One region of the Vallitalea longa genome, then DNA from elsewhere that is predicted to be linked to it. Evidence: predicted binding sites of a transcription regulator. Region 1 holds the regulator's gene; the other holds the start of a gene.
What was found. The regulator HrcA, encoded in region 1, represses chaperone genes, less so after heat shock. The targets are predictions, from matches to a motif close to TGTTAGCACTCNNNNNNNNNGAGTGCTAACA.
Positions count from the first base shown of each region.

Region 1 (10,343 bases):
TTCCATCTAATTGGAATCTTCCGATTGTTTTGTTGTCTTTAGCGAATTCTCTTTCACCTTGAACTACGTGAATATCAACGGCTGGTTGGTTATCAGCAGCAGTTGAGAATACTTGACTTTTCTTAGTAGGTATTGTAGTATTTCTTTCAATCAATTTAGTAGCTACTCCACCTAATGTTTCTATACCTATTGATAATGGTGTTACATCAAGAAGTAAGATATCTCCAGCTCCTGCTTCTCCTGATAATTTACCACCTTGGATAGATGCTCCTATTGCAACACATTCGTCTGGATTGATTCCTTTGAATGGTTCTTTTCCTGTCAATTTATTTACTGCATCTTGTACAGCTGGAATACGTGTAGATCCACCAACTAATAATACTTTATCAAGTTCACTTGCAGCAAGTCCTGAATCTCTTAAAGCATTATTTACAGGACCCATTGTTTGTTGAACAAGATCAGCTGTTAATTCATCAAACTTAGCTCTTGTAAGAGTGATATCTAAATGTTTTGGTCCTTCTTGTGTAGCAGTGATGAATGGTAAATTAATGTTAGTTGTTGTTGCTGATGATAATTCTTTTTTAGCTTTTTCTGCTGCTTCTTTCAATCTTTGAACAGCCATTTTATCGTTAGTTAAATCTATACCATCTGATTTTTTGAATTCTTTAATTAAGTGATTCATTACACGCTCATCAAAGTCATCTCCACCAAGCTTATTATTACCACTTGTTGCTAATACTTCAATAACACCGTCTCCGATTTCAATGATAGATACATCAAATGTACCTCCACCAAGATCATAAACCATAATCTTTTGTTCATTCTCATTATCAAGACCATATGCTAAAGCTGCTGCTGTAGGTTCATTAATTATTCTCTTAACCTCAAGACCAGCAATTTTACCTGAATCTTTAGTCGCTTGTCTTTGACTATCTGTAAAGTATGCAGGAACTGTGATAACAGCTTCTGAAACTTTTTCACCTAAATAGCTTTCTGCATCTGCTTTCAATTTTTGTAATGTCATAGCAGAAATTTCTTGAGGTGAATATTTTTTATCATCAATATTTACTCGAAAATCAGTACCCATATGTCTTTTAATAGAAGCTACTGTTTTATCTGGGTTAGTGATCGCTTGTCTTTTAGCAGGTTCTCCTACTAATCTTTCTCCATTTTTGGTAAAAGCAACAACTGATGGTGTTGTTCTTACACCTTCTGCATTAGCAATTACAACTGGTTTTCCACCTTCCATAACTGCAACACATGAATTGGTTGTACCTAAGTCAATTCCAATTATTTTGCCCATTTTGTTTCCTCCTTCATATCAATATACTCGCCAAGATATAAATTACATATACTTAATTTAATTCATTACGAGATTATTATTCTTTAATAATATATATATAAGATGCACGATTATATAATCATACATTCTATATTTTAATTTAATTAACTACCTTAACCATACTATGTCGTAGAACTGAATCATTATACATATATCCTTTTTGGAATACTTCAGATACTATATTTTCACCTAAAGAATCGTCCTCTGCATGAGTTACGGCATGGTGAAAGTTAGGATCGAATTCTTTACCTTCCGCTTTTATTTCTTCTACTCCAATATCATTAAGAGTACTCATTAGCTGTTTAAAAATCAATTCTATTCCTTGAACAAAAGGAACTTCTTTTTGCTCTTCAGATACACTTTCAAGCGCACGCTGAAAATTATCAACAATCGGTAGTAATTTTTCTAATGTTTCTTTTGCTCCATTCTCATACATCATTGATTTTTCTCTAGTTGTTCTTTTTCTGAAATTATCAAATTCTGCCATTGTTCTCTGTAATTTGTCTACATACTCATTTACTTCCTTTTCCTTTTGCTTCAATTTTTTCTTCATATCATTTTCTCCAGTAGAGTCTTCTAATTTTTCATTATCAGCTTTTTCGGCATTTTCTTCTGAATTGTTTTCATTTTCTACTTCTTCTTGCCTTGATTCTTCTTGCTTTAGTTCTTCTTCTTTTTTATTTTTTTTTATCTTTTCTTCTGACTTAGTGTTCTCAGGAACCTTTTCATTAGCCACTATATAACCGCCTTTCTATTTTAAGTTATTAATAATTTCTTCCATTTTGGTCATTAAACAAGAAAGAGAGCCTATGGTATTTTCGTAATCCATCCGCTTAGGTCCTAATATGCCAATAAATCCAATATTTTCTTCACCAAGCTTATAAGCTGTAGTAATCAAACTACAGTCTTTCATTTCTTCAATGGCATTTTCATTACCAATAGTCACTTTTATGTTTACACCATTTTCCTCTAATACAGTATAAACCATATCTTTTAATGCTTGTTTTTCTTCAAGCTTGTGTATTAGATTTGTAGCTTTTGATATATCGTTGAATTCTGGAAATCTTAATATGTTTGTTGCACCAGATGTATATATCTCTGTGTCATCTACAGACTTTATAGTATCAAAAATTGCATCTAATACTTTATTAACAATTTCTGCGTTATTACCAGCAAAATTTTTAAGTTCTTGAATTAATGGTAAATTAATTTGTTCTAGTGTAAGTCCGTATAACTGCTCATTAAGTACAAAAGTCAATCTATTCAGCATAGTCTGATGTACTGGTTCATTTATATTGATCATATAATTTTTTATAATATTTCCATCGGTAACTATAACCGCTAATATTCTTTTATCTTGCACACCTATCAATTGTATGTTCTTTATCTTAGCCTTGTTAATCTGAGGTGATGAAACAATAGTAGCATAATTGGTTTCATTAGCTAATAGTCTAGCGATACTCTTCAATAAAGATTCTATCCTATCTACTCGTTGAAACAACTGCTCTATATACAAACCATTGTTGACTTCATCTTGATGAAGATTCATAAGTCTATCAACATATAGTCTATACCCTTTATCAGATGGAATTCTTCCTGCAGATGTATGAGGTTGCAAAATAAGGCCTAATTCTTCTAGATCAGACATCTCGTTTCTAATAGTCGCTGGACTGATTCCTAGATTATAATTCTTGGATATTGTTCTTGAACCTACGGGTTCTGCTGTATCAAGGTAATTTAAAATTATCGCTCTAAGAATTTTTACTTTTCTATCATTTAGTTCCATATTTGCACCACCTTTCAACTTGCTTCATAGCAAAAACAACAATCACTTATAAATAGGCTTAACCTTTTTAGTATTGTTAATATACAAGAGAAAAATTATACTTTGAATAAACAAATTAATTTATTTTTCTGTTAGCACTCTACTTCAATGAGTGCTAATGCTTGAAATAAAAATATCACTTGCAGATAGATTTGTCAAGTAATTTTATCAAATTTTAATTATTTTTTTTGATTGTAATATAATTGTAACATATAATTTTAAGCTTATCTAAGGGCTTTCAACTCTAAATTATTCAATTATAATTATCATTAACTCAAATTTCCCGCTTTTAATATAATGCAAACAAACAAAGGAATATAGATTAAGTTTGTATCAATCAAACAAAAACATAGCTAATGCATAATTACTAACGTCAATTCCTTTTCTAGTTAATTTCAACCTATATCCATTATTGGTAATAAGATTGTCTTTTACGAGTTCTTTTATAACACTTTTGTAGTAATAATCAATCTCATGTCCCCATCTATTATAAAAATCCAACTCATCAATACCATCCAATAATCTTAATCCTAGAAACATATATTCTTCAATAGCTGTCTTCTTATCAATTTTTTGAATGCTTTCTTTTATTTTTTCTCTTTCTCCGTTTGATTTAATATATTCATTCATATTAGAAATATTTTTATACCGAAATCCTTCGAAGAATGAGGAAGCCCCTAATCCCATTCCTATATATTCTTTTTCTATCCAATACACCTTATTATGATAACATTCTTTCCCCCCTAAAGCAAAATTAGAGATCTCATAATGTTTGTACCCACTTTTTTGCAATAGATTATCAATCAACCAGTACATAGCGCGTTCATCATCTTCGTCTGGTAGATTCAACTTATTATCCTTATACATTTTCGAGAAATTGGTACCTTCCTCGATTATCAAAGAATAATATGATATATGCTCAGGTCTAAGGTCAATTATAGATTTTAAATCATATTCTAAATCAGTCATCTTCTGGTTTGGTAATGCAAACATCATATCTACATTTATATTACTGAATTTATATTTTCTTAGTAAATCATAATTTAATAAGAATTCATCAAATGTATGAATTCTTCCTAATCTTTTCAGCAAATTATCATTACATGATTGCAAACCCAAGCTAATACGGTTAACTCCCGAATCTAAAACCCTTCCTATTTTATCTTCATTAAGAGTACCTGGATTAGCTTCAATTGTAATCTCTGCATTATTATCAATATTATAGTATAATTTTAATGCCTCAAATATACTTTCAATATCAGCGCAAGACAGAATAGACGGTGTTCCACCGCCTATAAATATGCTTTTAACCATATATTCTTTTGTCACTTCGCTATAGCTTTTTATCTCACTAATTAATGCTTGTACATATTCCTTCATGACACTTGCTTTATTATCAAATGATAAAAAATCACAATAGTTACACTTGCTTTTGCAAAAAGGAATATGAATATATAGACTAATATTTTTTTTCATAACAACACCTATTCATCTAATTTCAAAACACTCATAAAAGCTTGTTGTGGTACTTCTACATTACCCACTTGTCGCATTCTCTTCTTACCTTTTTTCTGCTTTTCAAGAAGTTTTCTTTTTCTTGAAATATCACCACCATAACATTTTGCAAGAACGTCTTTTCTCATCGCTTTAATTGTTTCTCTAGCAATAATTTTATTACCTACAGCAGCTTGAATCGGTATCTCAAATAGATGTCTTGGTATTTCTGTTTTTAATTTCTCAGCTATTTTTCTTCCTCTGTCATATGCTTTATCTGTATGAACAATAAATGATAATGCATCTACCACTTCTTTGTTGATTAATATATCAAGTTTTACTAAATCAGATTCTTTATAACCCACCAATTCGTAATCAAATGATGCATAACCTCTCGTTCTAGATTTGAGAGCATCAAAGAAATCATATATTATTTCATTAAGAGGCAATTCATAAGTCAGCATAGCTCTTGTTTCTTCAATATAATCCATACCAAAATATTCGCCACGTCTCTCTTGACACAATTCCATTACGGTTCCAATATAATCAGTTGGAACCATTATTTCTGCCTTTACTATAGGTTCTTCCATAGCTCTTATTTCAGAAACATCTGGTAAGTCAGTCGGATTAGCAAGTTCCATCACTTCACCATTAGTTCTGTATACTTTATATATAACACTTGGCGCAGTCGTAACTAAATCAAGGTTATACTCTCTTTCTAAACGCTCTTGAATTATTTCAAGATGTAAGAGTCCTAAGAAACCACATCTAAATCCGAATCCAAGTGCCACTGATGTTTCTGGTTCAAAATTAAGCGCTGCATCATTTAATTTTAATTTATCTAGAGCATCACGTAAATCTTGATATTTAGAACCATCGGCTGGATATAATCCGCAAAATACCATTGGATTAACATTCTTATACCCTGGTAACGGTTCATCTATTGGATTATCAGCATCCGTGATGGTATCACCAACTTTGGTATCTTGAACATTTTTAATACTTGCAGTAATATAACCTACAGTACCTGCCTGTAAACATTCAGCAGGGATGAATTGTCCTGGACCGAAATAACCTACTTCAACTACTTCAAACTCTTTTTCAGTAGCCATCATACGTATTTTCATGCCTTTTTTAACAGTTCCTTCTTTCACCCTACAAAATACTATAACTCCTCTATAAGAATCGTATAGAGAGTCAAATATCAATGCTTTTAGGGGTGCATTCACATCTCCTACAGGCGCAGGTACATCTGATACAATCTTTTCTAGAACATCTTCAATGTTAATACCTTCTTTTGCAGAAATAAGAGGTGCATCTTCAGCCTCTAGCCCTATTACATCTTCTACTTCTGCTTTTACCCTATCAGGCTCTGCACTTGGAAGGTCAATTTTATTAATAACCGTTACAATTTCAAGATCATGTTCTAATGCTAAATAAACATTAGCCAATGTCTGAGCTTCAATTCCTTGAGCTGCATCAACAACTAATACCGCACCTTCACATGCTGCTAAACTTCTAGATACCTCATAATTGAAATCTACATGTCCTGGTGTATCTATAAGATTAAAAATATATTCTTCACCATTTTGGGCTTTATATATTAACCTAACAGATTGGGCTTTTATCGTAATACCTCTTTCACGTTCCAGTTCCATGTTATCTAGAACTTGTGCCTGCATCTCTCTTGCAGTAAGTAATCCTGTTAATTGAATAATTCTATCTGCTAGTGTAGATTTACCATGATCAATATGCGCTATTATACAAAAATTTCTTATATTATCCTGTTTAAATTCTGCCATAGACCAACATCCTCCTTAGTCCATTTTCTGTTGGTTATTATAGCATATCTATACACACTTTAGCAACAATAGAATATATCTCGCGCTATTTTATGACTTCATATAAAATTTTTGCCAAAGGTTCCATGGCATTCATTGCCTCAGAAACTGTATTAGTCTGTGCTCCTACTTCAACAAACAAAGATTTTGGTTTTAGATGTAAATTATATCTATAACCCCTAAGATATATTTTCCTAGTAAAATTGGGATATAACTCCCCAGCTTTTAGTTGCATCTGAAAACTAAATGCCATATTATCTGTAACATACTTATTGGGCATTACCGAATACAATGCCAACCCATTAAAAAACATTATTTTGGCTGTTTGTTTGCCATCAATATTGTTTACTAATCTCACATTTCCATTAACTCCATCTCTATGTATATCTATCAATACTTCTATAGATGGATTTTCTTTAATTAACTCTTTAAGTGGTGCTTCTATTCTCTGATATGCTTCATCTCTATCCAATTTTCCATTGACGATATCATATTCTTTCCTATGATGTAAAACCTCTATATTATATTTTTCTTCTAGGATACGTACCAATTCATCTCCTACTCCTACAACAGTATCCTCTTTTTTACCTTTTACACTATCCACAAAGCTCTCTTGAGAGTGAGTATGATATATTAATATCTTTGGTCCATCCTCATTCATATTAATGGACATATCTTTACTTAAAAATTCCTCAACCGGGAAATTAGCTTTTGTAGGATTGATACTTGGATCAAAAGTATATAAGTTAGTTTTTAGAAATGAAAAATTATTAAGTTGTTCCATTGAATAGTTAGTAGGATTAACCACTGGAGTTTGTTGCTCTAACGTATGTGAAGAAAAAAAGCTTTCATCTTTATCATATTGTTCTAACTCATTTTGAAATGTTTCCTTTTTCTGGTCAAGCTTAGGATAGTTTTCTGAAGCTGTTGCATAAGAGGAATCATCATTCTTCATTACAAAAGAGATAAGAGGAATATTGTAACCATATAGTGCTTCAACTTTATTATAATTCTCTATCTCAAGGTTCGTTTTAGTATCGCTATCCAAATAATATTCTACTGAAGGGTTAACAGAATGAATTAAACTAGTGAAAAATGAAGAATCTATGTCTGAAAAAACCAGATTTTTAAAGCTTATGATTTCATTTGTGAAATACATGCCAAACAATTTTATTATGATTATGATGGATAGCACTATTAATACTGCCATATAAACAAGTGAAGCCTTCTTATTTTTTCTAATTGAATATGCTTTGTTCATTATATCACCCTTATCTATGATGGACAGTTATATAAAAAGATCATAAACATGTCCTTATTATTTTATATCTTATAAAAATATATTTTTGGACAGGGCAATTTATTACTAAAAACTGTGAGGAATATTATAAACTGTATTAATGGATAATTAGAAAATAGCGATTAAAATTAGCAGTCTATAGGGTAATAGTGATATCTCATAGTAATTTTTAGAAAAGATAGGATGAGAAATTTTATTTTGGGCTAACGGAAATATGCGTAGTGATAAATAGTTAGTTTTACTTCGCCTTACTCCTAAAGGACCGGTCTTCGTAAAACTAACTATTTATCCCACCCAACTGCCGAACCTCTATGTACAAATTAATTACTAATAAATTATTATTTAAATTTTACTTATAAGGATAAGCTTTAGAACAAAAGAGGCTACGCCTCATAAAAGATTTCAAGGAAAATAGAGAGTAGGACTTTCCTATTTAACAAGAAATATTACTATTTAACTATGATTTTTAGCATAGTTCTTAACATACCATTTTGGTATATACGTTTGAAAGTTATCATACCATTTCAAAACATTTTGAGCCTGATTAATCATCACATTAATTTCAGTTTGTCCAAATGGAATAGCCCAAGGAATAGATGAAAGTTGATTACTTCCAATGTATAATGCCATGAGCCTAAAAAAAGTATCTGGTACATCATTATCAAAGTAACCATTTATACGTCCAGAAGCAAATAGGTTACTAATATCTGCACACCAAGTAATACGGTTAAATTCTTCCCAAGGATCGCCGAAATCAACTCTATTAAAGTCAATTATTCCTATTTTTGAATGTTCTGTAACTATCATATTCCCAACATGATAATCGCCATGTTGTAAAGATTGTTTTCGTTCTTCTAAGAGGTATCTGTTTTGATTGATATACTTTATTATATTATCTGAACCTTGAAATTTAATTTCACAGGATTCATAATTTCTAATATTTCGGTCAATTTTCTTATTGAATCGTTCTGACCATGATAATTGACCTTCAGGTGCAGGAATTTGATGTATCTTCCTTAATATTTTACCTGTTTCAAAACCAAGATTGTATTTTTCCATGTCTGTTAATGAAGGAAGAACTGTTTCAGCGTCTTTCCCATTAATCCATGTAAGAAGAGTATAAACATCTTGGTCTTTATTGCATGTACCAAAATCTATTGGTCTAGATATTAAAATATCTAGTTCATCAAGCTGATTCATTATATCATATTCTTTTTTTCTACGTTCATATTGTGTAATATCTGAAACTCGTAACAATAAACGTGTACCATTCTGTGTTTCTATGTAATATTTTTTATCATTTGACCAGCCTTTGTTAACTAATTCAATTTTATTCCAAGAACAAGAATTAGGTATTTCACTAAATGCTATATTCATCCTTAAGCCCCCTTGTTTATTGTATTGATAGATTTAATGTTATCAGACTATTTATTATTATACAAGAAAAAACAGACTGTCCTTAATAGATATTATCTAATATCTATAATCCATCTATATAGGGAAAGCTTATAAAGTGTTACTCTCACGCTGACCGACCGCTTCATAGGGTAAGACAAGTAATTGTAACACTTTATACTAACTTTTTAGTTCCTACAACCTATGATAAAAACTTAGTAATCTCATCAAACTCCAAATTAGGCTGAAGCATTATATTCAACGCTGAAGCTATAATATTACTTAACCTTTTAATAACTGCGTCAATTTCCTTAGGGGTAACAAACAAATTCCCAACATAAGGATAGAGAACCTCTTTAATCAACTGATACTTCTCCTGTTCATTAAAGCTATTGATCATATCAACTATATCCGTATTTTCCTTCGCCTGTTTTTTCATTTCAATCAACAGTTCTTCCATAGTATCATTAACTATAGTAGCTGCATCTACCACCGTAGGAACACCAATAGCTATTACTGGCACACCAAGAGACTCTTCAGTAAGTCCTTTTCTTCTATTACCTACTCCTGATCCGGGATGAACACCTGTATCCGCTATCTGTATTGTTGAATTGACTCTCGTTGTTCTTCTTGAAGCTAGAGCATCTATAGCTATAATCAAATTGGGTTTTATTTTATTGACAATACCCTGAATTATTTCAAATGTTTCCATACCTGTCTGACCCATAACTCCTGGAATTATTGCACTAACTTTATTAAGTCCATCATCTTCATCTGGCTCTCCGAATTCCTTAAATAAATGTCTAGTGACCAAAACATTAGATACTGCTCTTGGACCAAGGGAGTCAGGTGTAACGTCTCTATTTCCAAGCCCTACAATCAGTACTGTGGTATCTTTATCGACTTTAGCTAAATCACCTAATTGCTTAGCTAATTCTCTAACTATTTCCTCATGAGCTTCTGGTGCATTCTGTTTCATCAATTCACATTCCATCGTAATATAACTACCTATTGGTTTATTCAATGATTTAGCACCATGATCATCAAGAATATTTACTCTTGTAACGGACAAATCAATATCTTCAAGTTCATCCACAACAACTTCAATACCTTTTATCTCTGTTTCTTCCTCACTAACCATTTCCC
Region 1 is NZ_BRLB01000014.1:69,028-79,370, reverse strand. It holds gene dnaK (molecular chaperone DnaK) at 1-1,303, opposite strand, end outside; gene grpE (nucleotide exchange factor GrpE) at 1,443-2,078, opposite strand; gene hrcA (heat-inducible transcriptional repressor HrcA) at 2,094-3,128, opposite strand; gene hemW (radical SAM family heme chaperone HemW) at 3,501-4,643, opposite strand; gene lepA (translation elongation factor 4) at 4,652-6,463, opposite strand; gene spoIIP (stage II sporulation protein P) at 6,549-7,763, opposite strand; gene QMG30_RS18315 (aminoglycoside phosphotransferase family protein) at 8,256-9,179, opposite strand; gene gpr (GPR endopeptidase) at 9,400-10,343, opposite strand, start outside.

Region 2 (10,343 bases), on a different contig from region 1:
AAAAAATATCTAAAAAAGGTCAAAAAAGATAAAAAGATAATCCTTCTATTTCAAATTATCATTTTATTGTTTTTAATAATTACCTGGGAAATATGTTCAATATATGGAATAATTGATTCCTTTATATTCAGTTGCCCATCAAGAATCGCCGAAACTACTATAGATATGCTTCTAGACGGTTCTCTCATATATCATATATGGGTAACTTTATATGAAACTATCATAAGTTTTGCATTGGGTAGTATTTTGGGAATAATCATAGCAATCATTCTATGGTGGAACAATAAAATATCAAAAGTACTAGAACCTTATCTTGTGGTATTCAACAGCTTACCAAAAACAGCTTTAGCTCCAATATTTATCGTATGGCTTGGTAATAACACAAGATCTATCATTATCACTGCTCTAACAGTATCTATAGTAGTCACAATAATAAATGTATTCAACGGTTTCATTAACGTTGATAAAGAAAAAATTAAGTTGATATATACTTTTAACGGCAAAAAAAAAGATGTACTCAAAAAAGTTATAATACCCGCTAATTTTTCTAATATCATTAGTACCATGAAAGTTAATATAGGACTTTCTTTTATAGGGGTAATAATTGGAGAATTCATAGCTGGTAAGGCTGGGTTAGGAAAATTGATCGTATATGGAAGTCAAGTTCTTAAAATGGATTGGGTAATGATGAGTATCATAATATTAGCATTACTAGCTACTGGTCTCTATGAACTGATAGTCTTTGCTGAAAAAAAAGTCAACAAATTAAACAAATAAAATTATAGCTTTGCAGTAAAAATATAGATTAACCATTATATTTTTTACTGCAAAGCTTTTTCAAAAGGCTATTACTATACCACCATCATTAGCGTACGTAGATGAAATGCCTCTCATTTCCACAATGAAAATATCTTTAAAATTATATACATTACTAATCTTTTCTTTTAAAGCATTAGCTCTTTTCAAACAATTACAATGAGCTATTACTAAAAGTTTCTCTTCCAAGTTATCTTTTGTTTCACCCATTGCAGCTATCATTTTACCTAGAGCTTTATTTATTCCTCTTCCTTTGTTAATCATAATTATTTCACCTTTGCCATTAGAAGCTAAAACAGGCTTTATATTGAGCACATTGGCTATAGCGGCTTTTACCAAACTCATTCTTCCAGTCTTCACCAGATTGTCTAGCTTGTTAAGAACAAACATAGTTTTCATTTCTTTGATATAATTGCTTATAGATTCTACTATCTGAGAATATGTTTTACCTAATTTAGCTAAATAATCAATTTTTAAAGTTAATAGAACCTCTCCAGCTGATGCACTAAGTGAATCAAAAACATGAATCTTCTTATTGTCATTTTCGCTAAGATAGATATCTTTTGCAATCTCAGCACTATTATAGCTTCCGCTTAATTTGCTGGATAAAGTTATCACAAATACATTCTCTTCTTCACTCTCAAATCTATCAATATATTCTGCTGGTGCAGGACATGCAGTCTTAGGTACAGTCGTACTATCATTCATTTTCTTAACGAAATCATCAACTGAAAACGAACCATCGTCTGTATACCTTGTACCCTCTAGCTCTATGGTAAGTGGGGTTATCTCTACATTTATATTTTTTTTAATTTCATTAGTTATGTCACAACAACTGTCTACTACAATCTTAAAATTCAATTAATAGCCTCCTTAACATCTATACTGCACAATGTAGTTTTAAATACTACCTTTAATATTACCATAAATGAAATAAAATTTAAAGGCTATTTTTCATTTTGATTAATAATTTTTCTTGAATAATTAAATTTTAAACTATATAAAGATAAATACATCATCATAAAGCATAAAAATTATCAAACAGTTTACTCATATTTAATAAATCATCTACTCCTACTAATTCATTTATTGAATGCATTGCAAGCATTGGTACCCCTACATCTACAGCTTTTATAGGTAGATATGCGGTAACAACTGGTCCTAGAGTTTTTCCTCCGGGTATACATGAGTGATTAACGAATTTTTGATAAGGTATCTTATTTTCATCACATAATTGCTGGATAGTACCTGTTGATTCACAATCTGTAGCATAGCTTTGCTTAGCACTGAGTTTCAAGACTATTCCTTCATTGATAACAGGTCTATTAGTTGGGTCATTCTTCTCAACAGCATTAGGATGTAAAGCATGTGCAGCATCAGCAGAAATAATAAAAGATTCTTCTAGCATCCTGTACTGTTTAGATCTTGTTCTGCTAAGTGCCATAGATATTCTTTCTATTATGTTAGAAAACAATACACTGTCAGCGCCCTGTTTGGTTCTGCTTCCAATTTCTTCATTATCGAAACAAGCAGCAATATTAATACCACTTTTATTTTCTGTATTAGCAATTGATACAAGGCTAGTATATACCATCGCTAGATCATCAAGTCTTGAAGATTGTACGAATTCTTCATTAATACCCACTACATTTCCTTTTCCTGTTAAGTATAAGTATAAATCAAAATCGAGAATATTTTCAATCTCTGTGCCTAGTTCTTTTGCAATATAAGATACAAGATAATTATCTTTTGATAATGTTTTATTAATCTGCCCAATAAGTGGTAATGTATCTTTTTGAGGACTTAATTCAACACCTTTATTCACTTCTCTATTCATATGAATAGCTAGACTTGGAATAGTAAGTACTGATTTCTTGAAATCAATGTATTTAATAAGTGGTTTCATTGGGTTATCAGATTTCAATGCGACTTTTCCAGCAAGGGATAATGGTCTATCAAACCATGTATAATAGACAGGTCCACCATATACTTCTGTATTTAGTGTAATATAATTGTCTGTTTTGATTTCTGATACAGGTTTGATTTTAAAGCTTGGGCTGTCAGTATGAGATATTATAATCTTATATCCCATTTTGTCAACATATTCTCCTAAAGTAAAAGCGATAATCATTGAAGAATAAGGAATAACATAATATTTTCCTCCTTTTTCAACCTGCCACTCATCTTTCATGTTAAGTTCTTTAAAACCCTTTTCATCTAATATTTTCTTTCCTTGTATCACACTATGATAAGGAGATGTACTTTTTTCAATAAATGTCATTAAATCTTTTGAATAACTCATACTTGTTTTCATTTTTATTTCCTCTCTTCTTAATCTTTATACTATTTGTTTGATTGTTTTATTGTATATTTTAATTATATCAATAGAACTTTCTAGTTAATTGTAGTCATATTAATTAATCAATATAAAATCTCCATAAATAATCTGCTGCCTCTTCTGCATAATCAATATTAATACGTTTGGATTTTTTTATATCGATATTATCATGTTTTCCATCATCATATATATACAATTGGGGTGATAGCAAATCCATTCCGTTATGGGTTAAATCAAGTCCCAAAGCTTTACATAATTTCCCAGGTCCGTTAGAAAAATTTTTAATCTGATAATTATTCAGTTCTTCATACGCTTTATTATATCTGTTCAATGACATTTTAGTAATATTTTTCACGGGAACTACTCCCCTTATCAAAACAGCACAAGGGTCATTTATACTTTCTGTAACTATATTAAGGCAATAATACATTCCATATATTATATAGATGTATATATGACCAGCTTCACCCCACATTACTTCAGTTCTTGGTGTCCTCTTGCCTCCATAGGTATGACAAGCTTTATCATTGATTCCTTTGTAGGCTTCAACATCAGTTATCTTGACAATAATTTCATCCTTATGGTTATCAAGAAAAACAAGGTTTTTACCTAGTAATTCTTGTGCTACTACCAATGTGTCTCTTTCATAAAAATCTCTACTCAATCTATTCATTTTATTTTACTCCACTTTCTATCATATGTATGTATTATAAAGCAAATTTATTTGGATTAACATTACTTACTCACATATAATATTACAATAAAAGTATTGAAAGTTCTACCTCTATTTTGTATGATATACTTTAAGGGTACAATCACTATTGGTATTTGGGAAGGAATGGTACTATATGGTATGTTTTAACATAATTGATATAAAACTTTTTATGAATAATTTATTGAAAGATAAGATGTTTGATGATTTCGAGGTATCTACTGTTGAACTTAATACGTTTACGAAGTTCAATATTTCTTGTGACATAAATAAAAAATATCTTTCTACAAACGAAATTGAAATACTAGAAGGCAGAGATCAGGTTAAATGGTCAGAAATCAAGAATATAGTTTTCTATATGATTAAAGGAAACAAAACTCCATCTTATCTGAAAATTGTTTTTTCACTACCCCATGACAAAATAGAAAATATGATATCAAAACATCAATTACCTACAAAATCAGATAATGTAAATGGATTATTCATTAATATTTTATATGAAGATAACGTTCTAAAATGCACCACTGGTAGTTCTATGAAGATATTTACATTAGATAAGACTCTAGAAAATTATTGGGATGATTCAGTTAAAATATTTTTCAAAAAACACGGCATAACTGTTTAACCTATAATTCATATCGTTTATAATATAAATATTGCTTTTTTGTTAGCACTCTTCTTCAATGAGTGCTAATTTTTTCTTGACATCTACATAAAATACATTTATTATATCTTATATAAGTTATAATAAAAAATTCACTATATACCTTTACATATTACCAAGAGGCTACGCCTCGTATAATATTTCAAGATAAATAGAAAGTTAAGCTTTCTTATTATATAAAATATAAATACTTATGAAAAATTGTTAGGAGGAGTTAAAATGAGTACTGAAAAAGGGAATCTTTCCATCCATAGTGAAAATATTTTTCCAATAATAAAAAAATGGTTATATTCTGATCATGATATATTTGTAAGGGAACTTATCTCCAATGGATGCGATGCTATAACTAAACTAAAAAAATTAGACGCAATGGGAGAAGCATCTCTGCCTGAAGATAATGAATTCAAGATTGAGGTTATTGTTGACGATAAAGAGGAAACTCTGACTTTTATTGATAATGGTATTGGTATGACAGACGAAGAAGTAAAACAATATATTAATCAAATCGCTTTCTCCGGTGCTGAAGACTTTATGAATAAATATAAAGATAAAGCTAACGAAGACCAGATCATAGGTCATTTCGGACTTGGTTTCTATTCTGCTTTCATGGTAGCCAAAAAAGTTACTATTGATACTCTTTCATATAAAGAAGGATCAAAAGCTGTTAAATGGGTAAGTGACGGTGGTAATGAATATGAAATGAGTGATAGTGACCGTACCGAAAGAGGAACTAAGATTACACTTAACATAGGTGAAGACGGTAAAGACTTCTTGAATGAATACACAGTCAGAACTACAATTGAAAAATACTGTTCACTAATGCCTATAGAGATATATCTGATCAATCCTAATAAGGAAGAACCTAAAAATGAAAATGAAGACGAAAAAGGTGAAGTAAAAGAACCAGAAGAACCAAAACCATTAAATGACACTACACCTTTATATCTAAAAAAACCTAATGAATGTACAGATGAAGAATATAAAGAATTCTATAGAAAGACTTTTATGGATTTCAAAGAACCTTTATTCTGGATTCACCTTAACATGGACTATCCATTCAACTTAAAAGGAATACTTTATTTCCCAAAAATCGGAAATCAGTTTGAAACAATGGAAGGTCAAATCAAATTATATAATAACCAAGTATTCGTTGCTGACAATATCAAGGAAGTTATTCCTGAATTCTTACTGTTATTAAAAGGTATTTTAGATTGTCCAGACCTACCACTTAACGTATCAAGAAGTTTCTTACAAAATGATGGTTTCGTCAAGAAAATTTCTTCATACATTACTAAGAAAGTAGCTGACAAACTCAATTCACTATATAAAAAAGAAAAAGAGTCTTTTGAAAAATTCTGGGATGATATACATCCATTTATCAAGTTCGGTTGCTTGAAAGACGATAAATTCTTTGACAAGACAAACGGAATCATATTGTATAAGACTACAACTGGAGATTACGTAACACTACAAGAATATCTTGATAGAAATAAAGATAAACATGAAAACAAGGTTTATTATGTAACAGATGAAACACTACAAGCTCAATATATCAAAATGTTTAAAGATAATGATATGGAAGCTGTCATAATGAATACGACTATTGATCAACCTTTCATATCACATGTTGAAATGAAAGAAAAAGATACTAAATTCGTAAGAATCGATGCTGACCTTACAGATAACCTAAAAGATGAAGATGATTCAAGTGAAGAGGATAACAAAAAACTTCAAGAAGAAGTTCAAGGCATCTTCAGAAAATCACTTAGCAATGAGAACTTAACAGTTAACATTGAAAATCTTAAGGATGAAGAAATTTCAGCTATGATCATTCTACCTGAAGAATCAAGAAGAATGCAGGATATGAGTAAGATGTACGGAATGTTCGGAATGGATGCTGCTTCAATGCCAAGTAATGAAAGCCTTCTTCTTAATAAGAAAAATAAGTTGGTAAAATATATTCTTGAGAATAAAGATACCGAAAACACTGATATGTTCTGTCAACAAATCTATGATTTAGCTATGATTAGCCATAAACAGCTATCACCAGAAGCTATGACTACATTTATTGAAAGAAGCAACAAGATTCTTCAAAAATTGATATAGTCATATTTGACAAACTGATATATTAGTGATATTATATATGAAAATTTAATAGTTTAGTATAGTAGAGGAGCATTTTACATCAGTAGATAATTTGATTTGTTCAGGCAAATGTGATAATCATTGAAAGGGTAAGATGCCGAAGAAGAAAATACCTGTCTGTTTTCTGTCTGGGTATATAGTGAATAACTATATAACTGTCATATATTAATTGATATATGGGGTGCTACTTGTGACATTTAATATTAATTCTCACAGTCGGCACACAAAGCCGACTGTTTTTTATTATTCTATATTAAAATCCAACATTTCCCTCCACTTACTAATGAAATATTAAACAATACTTTCAATTATTTGTTATTATAACAATATAATATAATAAACAGATATTTGAAATGGGAGGTTTGATAATTATAAAAATTAAATCTATATGAAATCTGAAAATATTTGCTTACCTTATATTGATGTTTTTATTAAAAACAGATATACTAAAGTAGAACTGAAAGCAACTAAATAAATATGCAGTGACTAACTTATACTTAGTCATAAAAAAGATTTTAAATAGAAAAATTCTATTGTAACCAATAAAGATTTTTACTATAGTGTAATACTAAGAAGATATAACAAAAATAATATATAATCTGAGGAGGTTATCTGATGTCTATTTTTACAGGTGCTGGTGTAGCAATAATAACACCATTTAATGATGATATGAGTGTTAATTATGAAGGATTAGAAAAACTGATTGATTTTCAAATAGAAAACAAAACCGATTGTATTGTGATATGTGGTACAACTGGTGAATCTTCTACTCTTAATGATGAAGAACACCTTGAGTGTATAAAAGTAGCTATTGACAGAACCAATAAAAGGGTTCCTGTTATCGCTGGAACTGGAAGCAATGATACAAAACATGGTATAGAACTTTCCAAACAAGCTCAAAAACTAGGAGCTGATGGATTATTACAAGTAACACCTTATTATAATAAAACAACCCAAAAAGGCTTAATTCAACATTTTAGCTCTATCGCTAACAGTGTTGATATTCCTGTTATCCTATATAATGTACCTTCAAGAACAGGTCTCAATATTGATGTTGATACTGCATATGCATTATCAAAAGTAGATAACATCGTAGGTATAAAAGAAGCTAGTGGCAATATCGGTCACATTACTAATTTAGTTCACAAATGCGAAGGTAATCTTGACCTTTATTCTGGAAACGACGACCAAATAGTTCCTCTACTCTCTCTTGGTGGTAAAGGAGTTATCTCCGTTGTTGCTAATATCATGCCTAGAGAAACTCATGATCTAGTTGCAAAATTCTTAGCTGGGGATGTTAAAGGCAGTCTAGAAATACAGCTTAGAATACATGAATTAGTAAAAGCACTTTTCTGTGAAGTTAATCCAATTCCAGTAAAAGCAGCTATGAATTATCTAGGATTACCATCTGGTCCATGTCGTTTACCATTAACAGAAATGGAACCAGCTAACTTCTTAAGAGTTAAAAAAGCAATAGACGATCTTGGAATAACTATCTAAAAAAAAAACCACTGAATACATTTTGATTCAGTATTCAGTGGTTTTTATTATACTACGTAGAGCATTACTTCTTAGCAAATAACACATAATATATTCTAGCTATAAATATTTGTATAGATTTAATGTGTACAAAACAAACGTAAAAAACGGTTTCAAAAATGAAAGGAGTTATATAATGACTAGAATTATAATGCATGGTTGTAATGGGAAAATGGGACAGGTAATTTCTAGAATAGTTGAAGATGATAAAGATGCAGTTATAGTTGCAGGTATTGATGTCAATGATAACATTGCTAACCCATATCCTGTTTTTACTGATATGAACAGTATTGATGTTGAAGGCGACGTTATAATTGATTTTTCTACTGCAAAAGCTGTACCTTCATTAATCGACTATGCTAAATCAAAAAAATTACCAGTCGTATTATGTACAACCGGTCTTAACGATGAACAACTTAATATAGTTAATGAAGCTAGTAAAGAAATTGCCATTCTATTATCAGCAAATATGTCATTAGGGGTTAATCTTCTATTGAACCTAGTGAAAAAAGCTGCTAAAACACTTACTGCAGCAAACTTTGACATTGAAATCATAGAAAAGCATCATAACCAAAAAATAGACGCTCCTAGTGGTACTGCACTAGCCTTTGCAGATTCTATTAATGAATCACTTAACAACGAATACTCCTATACTTATGATAGAACTATAGTAAAAGCTAAAAGGGATTCAAAAGAAATTGGTATCCATTCCGTAAGAGGTGGTACAATCGTAGGTGAACACTCAATTATTTTCGCTGGAAAAGACGAAGTGGTTGAACTTAACCATAATGCTTTATCCAAAGATATTTTTGGCGTTGGCGCTGTGAATGCTGCCAAATTTTTAAGTCAAAAATCAAAAGGCATGTACGATATGCAAAATGTGATTGAAGGAAACTAATAGATTAATTCTATATCGAATAGACAATAAGTCATTTACAGTAACAGTAGATGACTTATTTTATTACTAACTACTATATACAGTTATTTTTTAATGCTCTCTAGTGAATCGTAATATTTCTCTAAAACCTCACTATTATCTTCAAAAAAGTAATTAAGATGTTCTATATTTTTAAGGACCCTTGGTTTTATATAGTGTTCCATCAATTCTGTATCTTTTAATAAATTATGTTTGACACCTATCAATCTAAGAAATTTCTCTATTACATTATGCCTATGATATAAGAATTTTCCTATCTCCTCACCTTTTTTAGTAAGGCTTATAAGTCCATATTTCTTATAATTGACTAAATCTATGGAACTTAATTTCTGAACAAGCTTAGTGGATGAAGAAGGTCTTACGTTCAATCTATTAGCTAATTGATTCATTCTTACATAATTTTCTTCTTTACATATTCTATATATCATTTCTAGATAATCCTCCATACTTGGAGTAAGTATATTATTCTCTCTATCTAGTATTTCATAACCTCTAAAAGTATAGAACTCGGATAAGTTGATAGTTATCCCCTCCTTTAATCTAAATTATTATAGTATCAACAAATTTATTCATATAAATCAAATTGATTCAGTATAATAGATACTACCGAAATAATACCCTACGAAATCATTGCTAACCATAATCAGCATTAAAACCTTCTTATTTCTTACCTGAGATAATTGCATAATTCCTAATTAATTCTATACGCACAAGTAGATTATAATGGTAGAAGAACTTAAACATACTGTCCTATAGAAATGAGCGGAAGGTAATTATGCAATTGCTTAACTAATAAAATATTTTTACAATGACTACAAATATTTATAACATTTTAATTGTTTATTTTTAATATTTCATTATATTTTATAATGTGTCGTGTTAATGTCGTATAATACAATGATATCATTATATCAAGCCAATGGTAGAGATAGCTTAGTACGTACAACAGATAATTTATAAAATGTTATATTCACATTTTACAATTAATCATCTCCTATCTCCTTTATTAATGTAATTGCAATTACACAATAAAATATTATATAAAAGGGAGTTTTTTTAATGGCAACAGGAAAAGTTATAAATCAAACACCAGTATATTATGGTCCTAGTACCTCTTATCCTTCAGAAAACAGTTATGCGGGACCAAATGATACAGTGACTATATTATGGGCTGAAGGGGCTTGGTATTATA
Region 2 is NZ_BRLB01000001.1:370,374-380,716, forward strand. It holds gene QMG30_RS01535 (ABC transporter permease) at 1-777, shown strand, start outside; gene QMG30_RS01540 (DegV family protein) at 838-1,677, opposite strand; gene QMG30_RS01545 (M18 family aminopeptidase) at 1,835-3,130, opposite strand; gene QMG30_RS01550 (DNA-3-methyladenine glycosylase) at 3,234-3,827, opposite strand; gene QMG30_RS01555 (DUF5721 family protein) at 4,003-4,491, shown strand; gene htpG (molecular chaperone HtpG) at 4,750-6,636, shown strand; lysine riboswitch at 6,691-6,870, shown strand; gene dapA (4-hydroxy-tetrahydrodipicolinate synthase) at 7,291-8,175, shown strand; gene dapB (4-hydroxy-tetrahydrodipicolinate reductase) at 8,351-9,112, shown strand; gene QMG30_RS01575 (iron dependent repressor, metal binding and dimerization domain protein) at 9,196-9,597, opposite strand; gene QMG30_RS01580 (CHAP domain-containing protein) at 10,211-10,343, shown strand, end outside.
Region 2: the regulator HrcA is predicted to act here: its motif matches at 4,532-4,562, upstream of htpG (molecular chaperone HtpG).